DNA from 4 places in the Roseibium sp. FZY0029 genome. Region 1 is predicted to be linked to each of the others. Evidence: predicted binding sites of a transcription regulator. Region 1 holds the regulator's gene; each other region holds the start of a gene.
The links. The regulator LexA, encoded in region 1, represses DNA repair genes until DNA is damaged. The targets are predictions, from matches to a motif close to TGTTCNNNNTGTGTTCNG.
Positions count from the first base shown of each region.

Region 2: the regulator LexA is predicted to act here: its motif matches at 2,154-2,171, upstream of V1T76_RS07950 (ATP-dependent helicase).
Region 3: the regulator LexA is predicted to act here: its motif matches at 2,102-2,119, upstream of V1T76_RS02290 (PA0069 family radical SAM protein).
Region 4: the regulator LexA is predicted to act here: its motif matches at 1,586-1,603, upstream of uvrA (excinuclease ABC subunit UvrA).

Region 1 is NZ_JAZDVZ010000005.1:241,873-246,155, forward strand. Features, by position in the region: gene V1T76_RS15875 (ComEC/Rec2 family competence protein) at 1-1,630, shown strand, start outside; gene lexA (transcriptional repressor LexA) at 1,635-2,345, opposite strand; gene V1T76_RS15885 (acyl-CoA synthetase) at 3,363-4,283, opposite strand, start outside.
Region 2 is NZ_JAZDVZ010000002.1:731,372-735,654, forward strand. Features, by position in the region: gene V1T76_RS07950 (ATP-dependent helicase) at 1-2,121, opposite strand, end outside; gene V1T76_RS07955 (GIY-YIG nuclease family protein) at 2,512-2,904, opposite strand; gene ligA (NAD-dependent DNA ligase LigA) at 3,100-4,283, opposite strand, start outside.
Region 3 is NZ_JAZDVZ010000001.1:500,037-504,319, forward strand. Features, by position in the region: gene moaB (molybdenum cofactor biosynthesis protein B) at 1-55, shown strand, start outside; gene V1T76_RS02280 (glycosyltransferase) at 104-799, opposite strand; gene V1T76_RS02285 (substrate-binding periplasmic protein) at 1,117-2,010, shown strand; gene V1T76_RS02290 (PA0069 family radical SAM protein) at 2,167-3,279, shown strand; gene V1T76_RS02295 (ribonuclease HII) at 3,325-3,975, shown strand; gene V1T76_RS02300 (GNAT family N-acetyltransferase) at 4,026-4,283, shown strand, end outside.
Region 4 is NZ_JAZDVZ010000005.1:497,183-501,465, forward strand. Features, by position in the region: gene V1T76_RS17030 (hypothetical protein) at 127-603, shown strand; gene V1T76_RS17035 (single-stranded DNA-binding protein) at 665-1,216, opposite strand; gene V1T76_RS17040 (hypothetical protein) at 1,179-1,412, opposite strand; gene uvrA (excinuclease ABC subunit UvrA) at 1,800-4,283, shown strand, end outside.

The DNA.
Region 1 (4,283 bases):
TGCCAAACTCCGAAGCAATATCGCGGAGCGGATCAAATCCAGTCTTGCCGATGGGCCCGAAACCGCATTGATCGTCGCCCTTTTGGTTGGTGACAGAAGCGGCATTGCTGAAGAGCAGGAAGAGGTATTGCGTTCGGCGGGGCTGGCTCACATCCTGGCGATTTCAGGACTGCATATGGCGCTTTTCGCCGGTGGCGCCTACGGGGCAGTTTTGTTGCTGTTATCGCTCATTCCGGTCTTGACGTTGAGATGGCCTGTTCACAAGTGGGCAGCTCTCTCAGCTCTTGGTGCGGCCGTCGTCTATCTGCTTCTGTCCGGCGGAGCGGTTGCCACACAGCGCTCTTTTTTGATGATTGCCATTGTCTTTCTCGGGGTTCTTGTCGGTCGGCGCGGTCTGACTTTGAGGAGTGTAGCGCTAGCAGGCCTCCTGCTTCTTGTGATAGCGCCTGAACGCCTGTTTTTCCCTGGCTTCCAGATGTCATTTGCCGCCGTGATCTGTCTGGTTGCCGTCTATGATTTGTGGCGGCAACGGGATCGCTTTGGATCGACCGGTGACAGAGTATCCGGATGGGGCATGGCGACATGCGTTTTTCTTGGCAAATGGGTTGCGGGTCTGCTTGTTACCGCGCTGGTCGCCGGATTGGCGACCGGCATCATCGGAGCACATCATTTCAGCCGCATTGCGCCCTATGGCGTTGTAGGCAATCTTCTGGGCATGCCAGTGTTCTCGCTGCTTGTCATGCCAATGGGTGTGATGGCGTTTGTTCTGATGCCCTTTGGACTGGCTGCGCTGCCACTGGCCGTGATGTCTATCGGCGTGTCGCTGCTTCTGAAGGTGGCTTCATTCACTGCTGCGCTGGATGCCGGAGGCGGCGCGTCGGGCAGGCTCGACGGAATGGCTGCAAGTCTACTGCTGTCGGCGCTATTTGCCGGCCTGTTGTTGCCAGGAAGAAGGCGTCTGCTCGCCGGATTTCCGCTGCTTGCGGGGCTCATGATTGTCATCACTGACCAGCCTCCGGACATCCAGATTGCCGCGAGCGGCTCTCGCATCGCCGCTCGGGATGAAACTGGGGCCTTGCGTTACGAAGCTAGAGGCCGGTCCTTTGCAACAGACCTTTGGCTTCAGTCGGAAGGCGTTCCTGATGAAGCGATTTTATCGCGTAAGATGAAATCGCCTCAGAAAATGTGTGACGATGATGGATGCGTCGTCAGGGCATACGGACCAGGGGAAAGCGAAGAGGCGCTGCAACTGGCCTTACCCTATTTGGCAATCGCCCAGCCTAAAACGTTCGAAGCATTTCAGATGGATTGCAGATACGCCGATTTGATCGTGACCGATCTAGTCGCTCCGGAAAACTGCAGCTCAGTGCTTGTTTTGGACCAGGAAACGCGGTCGGCACGCGGCGCAGTTTCGATCTGGTTGTCGGCAAGCGCTGCTCGTCGGGGGGATGATACCAATAGGCTTGGCGACCGAGAGGTACTTCCGCCTGACGGAAAGCCAAAAATCGAAAAGCTGGTGTACGCCATCCCTGACCCGCCGCGTCCCTGGCATCGGCCAGGAACGGTCACAAGAGACGGGTTACGTCAAGCCAGCCGCGCTTCATTTGCAAAAGAGCGCGTTGACGAGTGACGGGTCAGTACTGTCGAAACAGGGCAACAAGTCGGCCCTGAACTCGGACGCGGCCCGGTCCGAAGATCCGGGTTTCATAGGCGGGGTTCGCGGCTTCAAGCGCGATAGAGGCACCTTTCTTGCGCAAGCGCTTCAAGGTTGCTTCCTCATCATCGACAAGAGCGACGACAATATCTCCACTGTCGGCACTGTCGGTCCTGCGTATCAGAACGGTGTCACCATCCAGAATGCCGGCTTCGATCATGGAATCGCCGCGCACTTCCAGCGCGTAATGCTCTCCACGCCCAATCAGGTCCTGAGGCACGGTAATGGAATGGCTGTGGGTCTGAATGGCCTCGATCGGTACACCGGCGGCAATTCGGCCCATAACGGGAATTTCCGTGACACCGATAACGGGTTCCGGTGCTGCCTTCGCCGGTTCCGGTTTACCGAGCGAGCCTTCGATGACTTCTGGCGAAAAGGTGCCCCTTGGCCGAGGAGTACCCAGGCCCGGTGCGATGGAATCCGGAAGGCGAACAACCTCCATGGCTCTTGCCCGGTTCGGCAAGCGCCGGATGAAGCCGCGTTCTTCAAGGGCTGTGATCAGGCGATGAATGCCGGACTTGGAGCGCAGATCGAGCGCATCCTTCATTTCGTCGAAAGACGGCGGCACACCGGTTTCTTTCAGTCTTTCGTGAATGAACATGAGCAGTTCGTACTGCTTGCGCGTCAGCATGTAGGCGTCCCCTGACCGAGAAAACATCTGGTACAAATCAAGAACATGGTACCTGTTCTCATTGTGTTCTGCAAGGGTAAATGTTCTCTTACTGTTCTTGGTGCCTTGCTGGCGGCCACGATCAATTTTCAACTGGCCCAGGCTTATTGTCACATGTTGATCGGGTCGTAATCAGCAATTCGCAAGTGACAAGCGTGGGCGCCCCGCCGGCAATGAGAATGCCATCATGCAACCCGCCATCAAGGTCGATCGCGCGTATGGGCACTTGGAGCTCCTGAGTTGCTCTTGCCCCGCCACCTGGGGAAAGCAATATTTCGGAAATCAGGCCCGTCATCGCGTCGGCATCGCGAAACGCCGCTCCGGCAAGGCTGCCAAGGCCCTAGACTTCGTAGGAGGATGAATCCAACAGAAGAGCAAGTTCGTGGATGCTGTTTGTCAGATCGGCAAACGGAGCCGGCGTCGTAATGAGAGCGTTGTTTCGAAGCGGTCTGGAGAGGGGTCCGGCCTGCTGTAAGCGGAACAACGTGAATTCGGTTTCCGGGTCCAACGAAGCCACAAATGCCGCGCCTTTGAGACCGTGGCCCCTGATGATGCCTGCGTGCGCTATCTGAAGCGTGTGAGGCAGCGGGTGACCGAGACGTTCTCTGCCACTCTCGTGCCAGTAGGCGTATATATGCGCAAACCAGTCGCCGTCCTTCCTGCCTAGAATTGCGACCGCTGTTTCGAGAGTAGAGCCCTTGGAGGAATGCGTGTCGCTGTACTACGCTGCGTGGCGGTCATCGATCGCACAGGCTGGCATTACGAAGTCGAATGGCCCAAGTGTCAGACCGGAAAGATCCCGCACCGCCGGACTCAGCTCATGCTGTTTGGCGTAGCGACCCAAGACCTCCAAAAGAGGCGCGGGCTCCGTGATGTCTATCTTTAGAGGTTCCGCCCGGCATCTGGCATAGGGCCGCCGATTTTCGGCGGCGGGACCAGGATGCCGGATGTCGGCAAGTGTCCTGGGCGGTGGCCGTCTCACAGTAAGCCCTGCTCCGTCAGATGCTCTCGCACCAGTTTCTTCGTGATCTTGCCGTAGGCGCTGGTCGGCATCGCCGGAATAAAGAGGTAGCGTGCCGGCAATTTGTAACGGGCGATCTTGCCGTCGAGATAGTCCGTCAAAGCCTGAGGGTCGGGGGACTTGCCCGGGGCCGCCACGCAAACGGCAAGTCCGACTTCGCCCCATTGCCTGTCAGGAATGCCTAGAATTGCGACCTCGGAGATATCCGGATGTGTGAGCAGGACTTCCTCGACTTCTTTCGGATAGACGTTGGAGCCACCCGAAATATACATGTCCGAGGCTCGGCCGGTCAGGAAGAGGTAGCGCTGTTCATCCATGTGACCGATGTCGCCCGTCCGGAACCAGCCATTTCTGAACGACTTTTTGTTGGCTTCATCGTCCTCCAGGTATCCCGCGCAGACAGCTGCGCCAATAACGCAGACTTCACCTGTTTCATTGGGCGGCAGAAGATTGCCGTGTTCGTCCTGGATCGAGACCTCGATGCCGGTGCGCTCCGTGCCGCAGGTGCCGCTGCGTGTCTCGGGACCATCCTCCAGAAAATGATCCTGGGGCCGCAGCACCGTGATGTTTCCGGTGACCTCGCCAAGCCCGTAGTATTGAACCAGAACGTGCCCCAGTTTCTGCAGCGCCAGTTTCTGGTCCTCCCGGTACATGGGAGCCCCCGCATAGATGAGGTGTCGCAGGCTTGAGTGATCGAACCGGTCGACCGCAGGATCTTCCACCAGGCGTTTGACGATTGTTGGCACAGTGAAAATATTGCTGACCTTGTGTTTTTCGATCAGCTCGAAAGCGGTTGCCGGATTGAAGCCACCTCTAGGCAAAAGCACATGCGCTGAACCGGCCACAAGCTGAGCGACCAGTTGTAGCCCTGCGCCGTG
Region 2 (4,283 bases), on a different contig from region 1:
CGGATCGTGGCTGTCGAAACGTGATGGGCCATACCCGCCGCCGCCATATCCACCATAGTTGGACGAGGCTTCGGCGATCTCGACATGGTCCGGCGGCAGTTCATCCAGAAACCTTGAAGGAACGGTTGACTGCCAGAGGCCGTGAATGCGCCGGTTGGACGCAAAGTAGAGCTTCGCGCGTCTCTTTGCCCGGGTGATGCCGACGTAGGCCAGCCGGCGTTCTTCTTCCAGACCGGCACGGCCGGATTCGTCCAGCGCACGCTGATGCGGGAAAAGGCCCTCTTCCCAGCCGGGCAGGAATACGGTGTCGAACTCCAGCCCCTTGGCCGAGTGCAGCGTCATGATGGAAACTGCGTCCGTCGCATCCGCGCTGTCCCTGTCCATGACGAGAGAGATATGCTCCAGGAACCCGGCCAGGGACTCAAAGTCATCCATCGACCGGATCAGTTCCTTCAGGTTGTCGAGCCGCCCCGGTGCTTCCGCCGAGCGGTCCTGCCGCCACATTTCCGTATAGCCGCTTTCATCCAGAATGATTTCCGCCAGTTCGGTGTGTTTCATCTGGTCGAGCTGCCGCCGCCAGCGCTCGAAGTTGTCGAGCACGGTCTTCAGCGCATTGCGCGGCTTCGGCTTCAGTTCTTCGGTATCGATCAACTGGCTCGCCGCCTGCATCAGCGGGATCCTCTCCGCCCGGGCAACACCATGCACAAGCTTGAGCGTCGCATCGCCAAGACCGCGCTTCGGCGTGTTGACGATGCGCTCAAACGCCAGATCGTCTGCAGGCTGTGCCACACAGCGGAAATAGGCCATGGCATCACGGATTTCCATTCGCTCATAAAAGCGCGGACCGCCAATGACCCGGTAGTTCAGCCCCAGCGTGACGAACCTGTCTTCAAACTCGCGCATCTGGAACGACGCGCGCACAAGGACCGCCATCTGATTGAGCGAGTGACCTTTGGACTGAAGGGATTCGATTTCATCGCCGATGGTGCGGGCTTCTTCCTCACTGTCCCAGACGGACGTCACCGACACCAGATCGTGGTCGGGCTCCTCGAAATCCGTGAACAATGTTTTGCCGAGCCGGCCCTCGTTGAAGGCGATCAGGTGAGACGCTGCTGCCAGAATGTGGCTCGTCGAGCGGTAATTGCGTTCCAAACGAATGACGACAGCGCCCTTGAAGTCGTGCTCGAAGCGCAGAATGTTGTCCACTTCCGCTCCGCGCCAGCCGTAGATCGACTGATCATCGTCACCGACGCAGCACACATTCGGATTGCCCTGAGCAAGCAGCCGGAGCCACAGATACTGTGCGATGTTCGTGTCCTGATACTCGTCCACCAGCATGTAGCGGAAGCGGCGCTGATATTCCTTCAGAACATCCGGCTGCGTCTTGAACAGCGTGATGACGTGAAGCAGCAGATCACCGAAATCGGCCGCGTTCAGGATCGACAGCCGCTCCTGATATTCCTGGTAAAGCTTGCGGCCCTTGCCGTTGGCAAACGCCCTCGCCTCACCTTCCGGGATATCCTTTGGCCCCAGCGCCCGGTTCTTCCAGCCATCCAGAATCCCGGCAAAAGCCTTGGCCGTCCAGCGTTTGTCGTCCAGCCCCTCGGCCTGGATGATCTGCTTGATCAGGCGGATCTGGTCGTCGGTGTCGAGGATCGAAAAGGACGATTTCAGACCGACAAGTTCGGCATGCTTGCGCAGGATCTTCACACAAATCGAGTGGAACGTGCCGAGCCACGCCATGCCTTCCACATTGCCGCCGACAAAGCCTGCAATGCGCTCCTTCATCTCGCGCGCGGCCTTGTTGGTAAAGGTAACGGCCAGAATTTCGGAGGGACGGGCCAAGCCGGTTGCCAGGATATGGGCAATACGGGTCGTCAGAACACGCGTCTTGCCGGTTCCAGCCCCTGCCAGCACCAGAACCGGCCCCTCGGTGGTCTCCACCGCCAGCCGCTGCTCCGGGTTCAGCCCTGTCAGATAATCCGGCGCCCGCCGTGCCGCCATCGCCCTCGCCGCGATCCCGCCTTGCGGCCGCACGGGTGCTGGCGCGGGCTCGGACCGCGTACCCACAGGCTGGAATGGATCGTCAAAGGAGTCGTCGTACCCGTCCGGGTCGGTCATGATTTACTGGTCCGGTTTCAAGCGCTTGTTTTGAGAACAATATAGCAACAAACCGGCGCTGGCGAGGCGCGAATGACCGATTTGGTGGGGACAAGAGCCGGGGAAACTCGTTTGGCCCGGCATCTGCGTGAGGCAATCACGGTTCGACTATCGCCAAGAACGGTTTCAGGACACCCGGTGGTTAGTGTCGCCAACGAGCACAGGGGGTACTGGATCCCGGTCTTGCCGCTGCGCGTCAAACCGGGATGACAAAAACCAAGGCATTTCCTGAAGCCTCTCTCTTGTCATCCCCGCGCAGGCGGGGATCCAGTAGCCGCCGGAGCCAGTTAGTTGACCAGGCTTCGGGAGAACTGGCCAAGCCCTGAAAACAAACGAAACAACGCAAAAGTGTCAGGCCAGTTTCGGAAACAGGTCATCCCAGTTTGGGTTCTGGTCTTCGATCAACCGGATCTTCCAGGAACGATTCCAGCGTTTGAGCTGTTTTTCTCGTTTGATCGCCTGCTCGATTTCTTCGTGCACTTCATAATACACCAAGCGATGCACGCCATACCTGGCGGTAAATTGGCTGCCGACGCCTTCACGGTGAAGCGAAACCCTGCCCAACAGGTCATTCGTCACCCCGACGTAGAGCGTACCGCCCAGTCCACTTGCAAGCATATAGACAAAGTATTGCTGATCGAGATGCAACGCGGACCCTTTGCTGAATTTTTTCCGGACAGCTGTTTGTGCTGCTGTTTCGGCAAAGCCGATACCGGTTTCAGGAAACCCGGTGATAAGTGGCACCAGCCAACTCAGAGGTTACTGGATCCCGGTCTTGCCGCTGCGCGTCAAACCGGGATGACAAGAAGCAAAGGCATGTCATGAAGCCTCTCTCTTGTCATCCCCGCGCAGGCGGGGATCCAGTAAACGCAGGAGCCCGTGCATCAAGCCACCCCTGCCTTATCCTGGCAAAACCGCGATAGAGAAAGTTGCTGCGCCTCAGACCCCCACCAGATCGAACCAGTCATCCTCGGAGATGACTTCGATCTCCAGCTCCTGGGCCTTTTTCAGCTTAGAGCCGGCACCGGGACCGGCGACCACGAGGTCGGTTTTTTTCGATACGGAGCCTGCCGTCTTGGCACCGAAGCGTTCGGCCATGGCTTTTGCTTCGTCTCGAGTCATGCGCTCCAGCGAGCCGGTGAAGACCACCGTCTTGCCGGCGACCGGCGAGCCGGAGGCGTTGATCTTTTCCGCGTCCTTTGGCGACACTTCGACCAGAAGCGCATCAAGCTGGTCGAGGTTGTGCTGCTCGGCGAAGAATTCCGCAAGCGCCTCGGCAACGATATGGCCGATGCCGTCGATATCGTTGAGCTCGGCCCAGGCCTCGCCCTCCGTATCATGCGCAGCCTTCATGGCTGCGTAGAATGCCGCCCAGGAGCCATAGGCACGCGCCAGCAGCTTGGCGTTGCCCTCACCCACGTGGCGAATGCCAAGGGCGAAGATGAAGCGGTGGAGATCGATCTCACGCCGGGCGTTGATCGCCTCGAAAAGATTTTTGGCCGAAACGGCTCCCCAGCCTTCCCGGTTGCGCAGTTTGGTAAGAGAGCGCTTGTCCCGTTCTTCCAGCGTGAAGATATCCGCCGGGGCCATCACCAGACCTTCCTTGTAGAAGGCGTCGACCTGCTTGTCGCCGAAGCCTTCGATGTCGAAGGCGTTGCGCGAGACGAAATGCTTCAGCTTTTCCGTTGCTTGCGCCGGACAGATCAGGCCGCCGGTACAGCGGCGCACGGCATCGCGGCGGCCGGTCTTTTCCTTTTCCTCGCGCACCGCGTGGCTGCCGCAGGCGGGGCAGATCGTCGGGAACTCGAAGGCTTCCGCTTCCTCGGGGCGCTTGTCCAGGTCGATATCGACAATCTGCGGAATGACATCGCCCGCACGCTGGATCTTCACCGTGTCGCCAATGCGAAGGTCCTTGCCGCCGCGGATCGGCTCTCCGTCCTGGCCGATGCCCTTGATATAGTCTTCGTTGTGAAGGGTCGCGTTTGAAACGACGACACCACCCACCGTGATCGGCTCCAGCTTGGCGACCGGCGTGAGGGCACCGGTGCGACCGACCTGGATCTCGATGTCGTTGAGAATGGTATAGGCCTGTTCTGCAGGAAACTTGTGAGCGATCGCCCAGC
Region 3 (4,283 bases), on a different contig from region 1:
AATCATGCCCCGGCTTGACGAGCACCTGAAGCGCGGCAAGTTGCGCGAAGCGTGATCCTCGGTTGACGGTCAAGGACGTGCCCGAGGGCGCCGCGCGCCAGCGCTAGCCGTGCAGCTTGACGGCAACGCTTGCCGGAATGCGCAGAGTGCCGACGCAGAAGCGCGCAAAGGCCTGACGAAACCGTGAGACAAGCCCTTCGCGCTCAGGCTCTCCGGAGGAAACGGCAGCGGCCCGCAGGAACACCATCCGCCCGCGCCCGATCCGCTTCGCGATATCGAGATCTTCCAATTCGGGCAACGGCCGATAACCGCCGAGCTTCTGGTAAAATTGCCGGGAAATAAGCAGGCCCTGGTTGCCGTAGGGCATGCCAAGGAGTTGCGACCGCAAGGCCGCGAAGGACTCGCTCAACCGGGCGCTGAGCCCGAAGGCTTCATACCGAAGGCGGAAGCTGGCCGCTGTCCGCGGGCCATTGGGCGCACGCGCCGCCCGCTCGACAAAGGCCTGGGCTTCGTGATGCCAGCCGCTTTCCAGAAGTGTTTCCGGGCGCAGAAACAGCAGCCAGTCTCCCCGGCTTGCCGTTGAGGCGCCATAGGCCAGGCGCTCGCTGCGGGAGGCAGCGCTGCGATTGATCCAGACACATCCGGCCGCGTCGGCAACTTTCTCGGTGTTATCCGACGATCCGCCATCGACCACGATGACTTCACGGACAACACCTTCAGCGGCCGCCGGCACAAGGGCCGAAAGCGCGTGAACGAGTTCAGTTTCGGAATTTCGTGTCGCAATAATCACGCTAATCATGATCTCAAGTCTTACATGATTTTTTTCAAAGTGCGAGCGCAACTAACGAAGCAGACGCTGTTTTTTGTTCCGTTTCTTAACAAAGTTCAATAATCGGACCCGTAGCGTCACCCAATATCGAACGAGGTGATGTCTACTTTGGTCGCAAGGAAATAAAAGGCCTGGTGAATGCTGCGCCAGTACCTGTGCCGAATAGATCAGCTCGCTTCGAAAAGTTGCTTCGCCATGCCAGTACGCGCTATCCATTTGCCGGGTTTTGAAAATTTAACCCGTTCCAGCGAAAGACAGAACTGGATTTCATGGTATTTTAAGAGAGCATGCCAAAGCTGAAGCCGCTCTGCCCGATCACCACACAAGCAACAGGCGCTATGACGACACCTGATCAACAGCCAGCCTCCGGCCAAAATCGCCTGGCATGGTTCCCGAAACGAATTCTTGCGGGATTTGCCGGATTTGTTCTGGCGCTGGCTTCACAGGTTGCGACAGCGTCGGCGCGCGATCTCGTGGTGCTGGCGACGCCTGAAGAGCCTTACAAGTTCGTCGAAAACGGGGTTTCCAAAGGCATCGACGTGGAGGTTCTCGATGAGGTCATGCGCCGCCTCGGGCTTTCCTATTCGCTGGCATTTGTCGACTCCGGAACCCGCATTCAACAGGAAGCGCGTGCCGGGCGCGCGGATATGCTGCTCTTGTTTTCCAAGAAACCGGACAGGATGGAGTATCTCGTCTATCCGCAGGAAAGTTACATCGACATAAGCTGGAGCTTTTTCATCCGCGCGGAAGACGCAGGTTCAATACAATTCGAATCCTATAACGATCTGAAGGGACTGCAGATCGGCATCACCCAGGACTTTTCCTATACGCCGGAGTTTCTCGCCTCAGGTCTCAATTTCCAGACAATTGCCAGCAACAAACTGCAGATCGGCATGCTTCTGGCCAAACGTGTTGATGCGGTTCCTATGAACACGATCAGCACGCTCTACGAGGAAAAAAAGGCAGGACGTCTGGCCAAACTGGCCACCTTGCCTCTGCCGCTCATCACCAAGCCCTACTACAACGTCTTCGCCAAAGCCTCGACCTTTCCGGAGATTGAAACCCTGCCGAAGCGTTATGACGCCACCATTCGCGAAATGCAGACAGACGGCACGCTGGACGCTATCCTGGTGAAATACCTTGGCCGCCGCCCGGGCGGAAATCACCGTAGCGGCTCCTGAGGTTCTCGGCAGACCAACAGTCCACCATCTTTTGAAGCCCGAACCACGCTGGGTGAAAACGCCACCTTGCATCGCGTCGGCACCGTGATAATGTTCCCGTTATGTTCCAACCCGTAACCTGGACCTTAACGCGTGCCCGTCAGCCCTCCCGATGAGATTTCCCTTGCAGCCGATGCAACCGGTCCCCTGCCCGATGTCCGCTCCATCGCCGAGCACAGACGTCGGGGGCGCGCGGCCGCGCTCAATGTGTCCGGCCGGTTCGAAAAACTGTCGCGGGAATGTTTCGATGATGGCTGGGAAAGCCTTGAAGACCTGCCGCCGCTGAAAACACAGGTGCAGGAGGAGCGTGCGCGGACGATCATTTCCCGGAACGAATCGCCTGATATTTCCTTCGACCGCTCGATCAATCCCTACCGGGGCTGCGAGCACGGGTGCATCTACTGTTTCGCCCGGCCAAGCCACGCATTCATGGGGCTGTCGCCGGGGCTGGATTTCGAAACCAGACTGTTTGCCAAACCCAACGCCGCACAGCTTCTGGAGCGTGAACTGTCCCGGCCCGGCTACCAGCCGCGCGTAATTGCCATTGGAACCAACACAGACCCCTACCAGCCGATGGAACGCGGCTACAAGCTGATGCGTGAGATCCTGGAGGTTCTGGACAATTGCTCCCACCCGGTCGCCATCGTCACCAAGTCGGCACTGGTGACGCGCGATATCGACATATTGTCGAGGCTGGCGGAGCGAAACCTGGTGAAGGTCGGCCTTTCGGTCACGACGCTCGACAAGAAACTTTGCCGTGCGATGGAACCGCGCGCCTCTGCGCCGCACAAGCGGCTTGAGGCTGTGCGGGCGCTGTCGCAAGCCGGAATTCCGACGTCCGTCATGATGGCGCCGGTGATCCCTGCCCTGACAGACAACGAGATTGAAAACGTGCTGGAAGCTGCGGCCGAACATGGCGCGACGGAGGTCGCCTATATCCTGCTGCGGCTGCCGCTGGAAGTATCGGAACTGTTTCGCGACTGGCTGCTGCGCGCGCGTCCGGACCGCTATCGCCATGTCATGAACCTGATCCGGTCCATGCGTGGCGGCAAGGACTATGATGCCAAATGGGGCGAACGCATGCGCGGGCGCGGCCCTTATGCCGACCAGATTGCCAAACGCTTCTCCCTTGCAGCGAAACGGCTGGGTCTCAATCTCCGGCGGAAGAAACTGAATACGGAAGCCTTCGTCCAACCGCAAAAAGGCGGTGTGCAATTGGATCTCTTTTGACGCAACATCTTGAGAAACGGGTGGGCTGGCGGCAGGGTGCATATCATGACGTTCAGCCCTTCCCTCTTCGACCTTGCCTTTCCCGATAGCCCGGATCTTGCCGTTGAACGCAATCACGCTGCTGCGTTCGACGGGCGGCTTTGCGGGGTCGATGAAGCGGGCCGTGGTCCCTGGGCCGGGCCTGTCGTAACCGCCGCCGTCATCCTTGACTATGACCGGCTGCCCGACGGCCTCAACGATTCAAAGAAGCTGACCGAGGCCCGGCGAGAAGAGCTCTTTGAACAGATTGTTGCGACGGCCCATGTTTCGCTCGCCAGCGCGTCACCGGCAACCATCGATGCTTTGAACATTCGCACCGCGACCCTGACGGCCATGGTGCGGGCCGTCAATCACCTGCCCCTCGTTCCCGATTACGTTCTGGTCGATGGCCGTGACGTGCCGCCGGGGCTGAAACAGGCCGGACAGGCGCTGATCAAGGGCGATGGGCGCTGCCTGTGCGTAGCGGCAGCCTCTATCGTCGCCAAGGTCACAAGGGACCGGATGATGGTTCACCTGGACGCCCGTTTTCCGGACTACGGGTTTGCCCAGCACAAGGGATATGGCGTGCCGCAGCATCAGTTGGCTCTGGTCCGCCACGGCCCGACGGTTCACCATCGCATGAGCTTCAAACCGGTCAGGCTGGCAGCCGGCTCGTGAAGAAGGTCAGCCCAAAGTCCGGCATGCCAACGCGAGGCTTGCCTCCGAACATGGAACTCCGTGACGCCACTTCGGCCGATCTCGATGCCTTGGCGGCCCTTTCAATCGAAGTGTGGCTGGACACCTACGCTCTTGATGGCATACCCGACAGCCACGCCAGACATGTTCTGCGCACCTATTCACCGCAGGCGTTCGCAGACGTCCTGCAAGCCCCTGACAAGCGTCTGATCGTTTGCCGCTCGGACTCAGGCCTGCTCGGATATCTGCAACTCGACCTCGAGGCGAAACCTGTTCAACCCGGATCGGGA
Region 4 (4,283 bases), 260 kb from region 1:
CCCGAACGTTTGCGCGGCCAAATCCGGGTATTTTTAAAAGCGCTTCAAAGTGACCGTCGTCACTTCACCCTTCGCTGCGACGACGTATCACGGCATCACGAATTAGTGAGAAAGCCGGAGTGCAACATGCCGTTTCAATTCAATGTCGGTGATCATTCGTCACCAATCTGGAAATACACCAGTTTCAATTCCTCCCAGTATTCAAAGCTGAAGTGGGCCCGGAACAAATTATTCAAGATGGTCAAGAACAACCCGTCGTGTAATGCCTATTTCCGCACGCTGCCCAGAGGGCGCAGCCTGTCGGACATGATCAACGACAGCACGATCTGGGTGAATTACGGCCCGACGATATCACCGCTGCACGGGGAAATTCATGTTCCTTCCGGCGAAATCGCGATAGGCGACAGAGCTTTCAAAATGGGGAGATGGATGGTGCTTGCGACCATTATCCATGAGTTCGCACACCACAATGGCGCACCGATCACCGGTGGCGATACGCGTGCGGAGGAAGCCGTCTACCATTGCGGCCTTGGCACTGCGAAGGAGTATTATGAGGGTGTTGACGATCCAAGCACGCCTTACGACCCACACGTGGGCGGCTGATCGACATTCCATGATGCGCGGCCCCAATGCCAGGGGCCGCACATGGAACAATAAAGCCGGATCAGAACGGGATCTCGTCGTCCATTGGGCCACCGCCGCCACCGGACGGGCCGCCGTAACCGCCACCGCTGCTGGAACCACCACTGTAGCCGCCGCCGAAATTCCCTCCGGAACCAGAACCGCCACCGCCAAAGCCGCCTCCGCCGCCCTGTGAGTCATTGCCGTAATCGGGGAGACCACCGGATGCACCGCCGCCTTCGCCGCGGCCGTCAAGCATGGTCAGGTTGGAGTTGAACCCCTGCAAAACGATTTCCGTCGAGTACCGGTCCTGGCCGGACTGATCCTGCCACTTACGGGTCTGAAGCTGACCTTCCAGATAGACCTTCGAGCCTTTACGCAAATACTGCTCGGCGACTTTGCACAAACCGTCGTTGAAGATCACCACCCGGTGCCATTCCGTCTTTTCGCGACGCTCGCCGGTGTTGCGATCACGCCAGGATTCCGACGTCGCAATCCGGAGATTGGCGATCGGGCGGCCATCCTGCGTGCGGCGGATTTCCGGGTCTGCTCCCAGATTACCGACCAAAATTACCTTGTTGACGCTGCCCGCCATACTGCACTCCTGTTTGTTTTTCGCTGACCGGACCGCCGATATGCACGTGCTTCTCCGGCACGCTTCGGCAATCAGCCCGCGCTGCAAGCTTTGCTGCTAGAAACCAGAACCCTAACGGCCCGCCAACAGCTTCGCCGCTATTTTCGCCTGCCTTCAACCATTTTCCACAAGGCAGCACGAAATTCGCCACCGGCATCGTGCGCTCAAAATTCGAGCAGTTCCAAACGATACCACCATGAATTGCGGGTCGTTACAATTTGCTCCGTCTTTGTTCCAGACTTAACGTCACGATCTGTCAGGACAGAACCTCGCGCTTTGCCGCGGCCTGTCCACCTTTTCAGGTCGCGCTCCTGACGGTAGACCTGTCAATGTACTTGTTTTGTTCTTATCATTTCTGTAAAAGCGATTCAATCAGGCATCGTAACCGAAGCGGCTTTGGCCAAGATATCGAATATGCCTCACTGGAAGCTCCGCCCGAAACTGCTATATCGGGGCAACAGACATCAGCTTTAATGGAACATCTCTAACGCATGCGCGGGTATCAATCGGCATCACGCGCCGCGTGCGGTCAGGAAGAACGACGATGAAGACAGCCAAGGGATCGCAGTCGGAAGAAGCCTGGAAGGCAGACCCCACCCGGGTCATCAGCATACGCGGCGCGCGGGAGCACAACCTGAAGGGTGTCGACCTGGATCTGCCTCGCGACAAGCTAATTGTGATGACCGGCTTGTCGGGGTCCGGGAAATCGTCTCTCGCCTTCGACACCATCTATGCCGAAGGTCAGCGCCGGTATGTGGAAAGCCTCTCGGCCTACGCACGTCAGTTTCTGGAAATGATGCAGAAACCGGATGTCGACCAGATCGATGGCCTGTCTCCGGCAATCTCCATTGAACAGAAGACTACATCTCGTAATCCGCGCTCCACCGTTGGAACGGTTACGGAGATCTACGACTACATGCGCCTTCTGTTTGCGCGTGTCGGGATCCCCTATTCGCCGGCGACGGGCCTGCCGATTGAAAGCCAGACTGTCAGCCAGATGGTCGACCGCGTTCTGGAACTGGAAGAAGGCGCACGCCTCTATCTGCTGGCTCCAATGGTTCGAGGCCGCAAGGGGGAGTACCGCAAGGAACTTGCCGAGCTGATGAAGAAGGGCTTCCAGCGCGTCAAGATCGACGGCACCTTCCACGAGATTTCCGAAGCCCCTGCCCTCGACAAGAAGTTCAAGCACGACATCGATGTCGTCGTCGATCGCATTGTCGTCCGGGACGACATTTCCGGCAGGCTTGCCGACTCCCTGGAAACAGCGCTGAAACTTGCCGACGGCATTGCGATTGCCGAATTCGCCGACAAGACGGACGAGAACGGCAATCCGGAGCGGATGATCTTTTCCGAAAAATTCGCCTGCCCCGTTTCCGGTTTCACAATTTCAGAAATCGAGCCGCGCCTGTTCTCGTTCAACAATCCTTTTGGGGCCTGCCCAACCTGTGACGGTCTGGGAACGACGCTTGCGTTCGAGGAAGACCTGGTGGTGCCCGACCACTCACTGTCGCTGCGCGAAGGGGCTGTGCTGCCGTGGGCCAAGACCGGGTCGACGTCTCCTTATTATGCGCAGACGCTTGAAGCCCTGTGCAGCCACTTCAAGGTTTCCATGGCGACCCCGTGGAAAGATCTTCCTTCCGAGGTTCGTGACGCAATCTTGCACGGTACCGGCAATGCGAAGATTGAATTCGTTTACGACGACGGTGTTCGCAGCTACCGGACTGAAAAGACCTTCGAAGGTGTCATCGGCAACATCGAACGGCGCTGGCGCGAGACGGAATCGACCTGGGTTCGCGAGGAGCTTGCCAGGTTCCAGTCAGATCACGCCTGCCCGGCCTGTAACGGCTTCCGCTTGAAGCCCGAAGCGCTTGCCGTGAAGATTGCCGGCAAGCATATCGGACAGATCACCGAACATTCCATCCGCGATGCGAGCAAGTGGTTCGAAGCTCTTCCCGAGCAGCTGAATGAAAAACAGACAGAAATCGCCGGCCGCATTCTGAAGGAAATCCGCGAGAGGCTGAAATTCCTGAACGATGTCGGACTTGAATATCTGACGCTGTCACGGTCTTCCGGCACTCTTTCAGGCGGTGAAAGCCAGCGTATCCGTCTCGCATCGCAGATCGGATCGGGGCTTACCGGCGTTCTTTACGTGCTGGACGAACCCTCGATCGGCCTTCATCAACGAGACAACGCCCGCCTTTTGGAGACGCTCAAGCATCTGCGCGATCTCGGCAACACGGTGATTGTCGTTGAACACGATGAAGATGCCGTTCTGACGGCTGATTATGTGGTAGATGTGGGACCTGGAGCCGGTGTGCATGGCGGCCAGATTGTCGCCAAGGGCACGCCTTCCGAAATCATGGCCAATCCCAACTCGCTGACAGGCCAGTACCTGTCCGGAGTGAAAATGGTGTCGTGCAACGACGAGCGCCGGAAAATCAATAAGAAACGGAAGATTTCCGTCCGGGGAGCCCGAGGCAACAACCTCAAGGACATCGATGTCGACGTGCCGCTCGGCACCTTCACCTGTGTCACCGGCGTTTCCGGAGGTGGCAAATCCACGTTTCTGATCGACACGCTTTATAAGGCTGCTGCCCGCCGCCTTAACGGCGCAAGGGACAACCCTGCCCCGCATGATCGTATCGAAGGCCTGGAGGTTCTCGACAAGGTCATCGACATCGACCAGTCGCCGATCGGACGGACGCCCAGGTCCAACCCGGCAACCTACACCGGAGCCTTCACCCCGATCCGCGAGTGGTTCGCCGGAATGCCGGAAGCCAAGGCCAGAGGCTATCAGCCCGGACGGTTTTCCTTCAACGTGAAGGGTGGCCGCTGCGAAGCCTGTCAGGGCGATGGCGTCATCAAGATCGAGATGCACTTCCTGCCGGATGTCTACGTCACGTGCGACGTCTGTAAAGGCAAGAGGTACAACCGGGAAACGCTCGAGGTCGAGTTCAAGGGCAAGTCGATTGCCGATGTGCTGGATATGACTGTGGATGAAGCCGCTGTCTTCTTTTCCGCGGTTCCA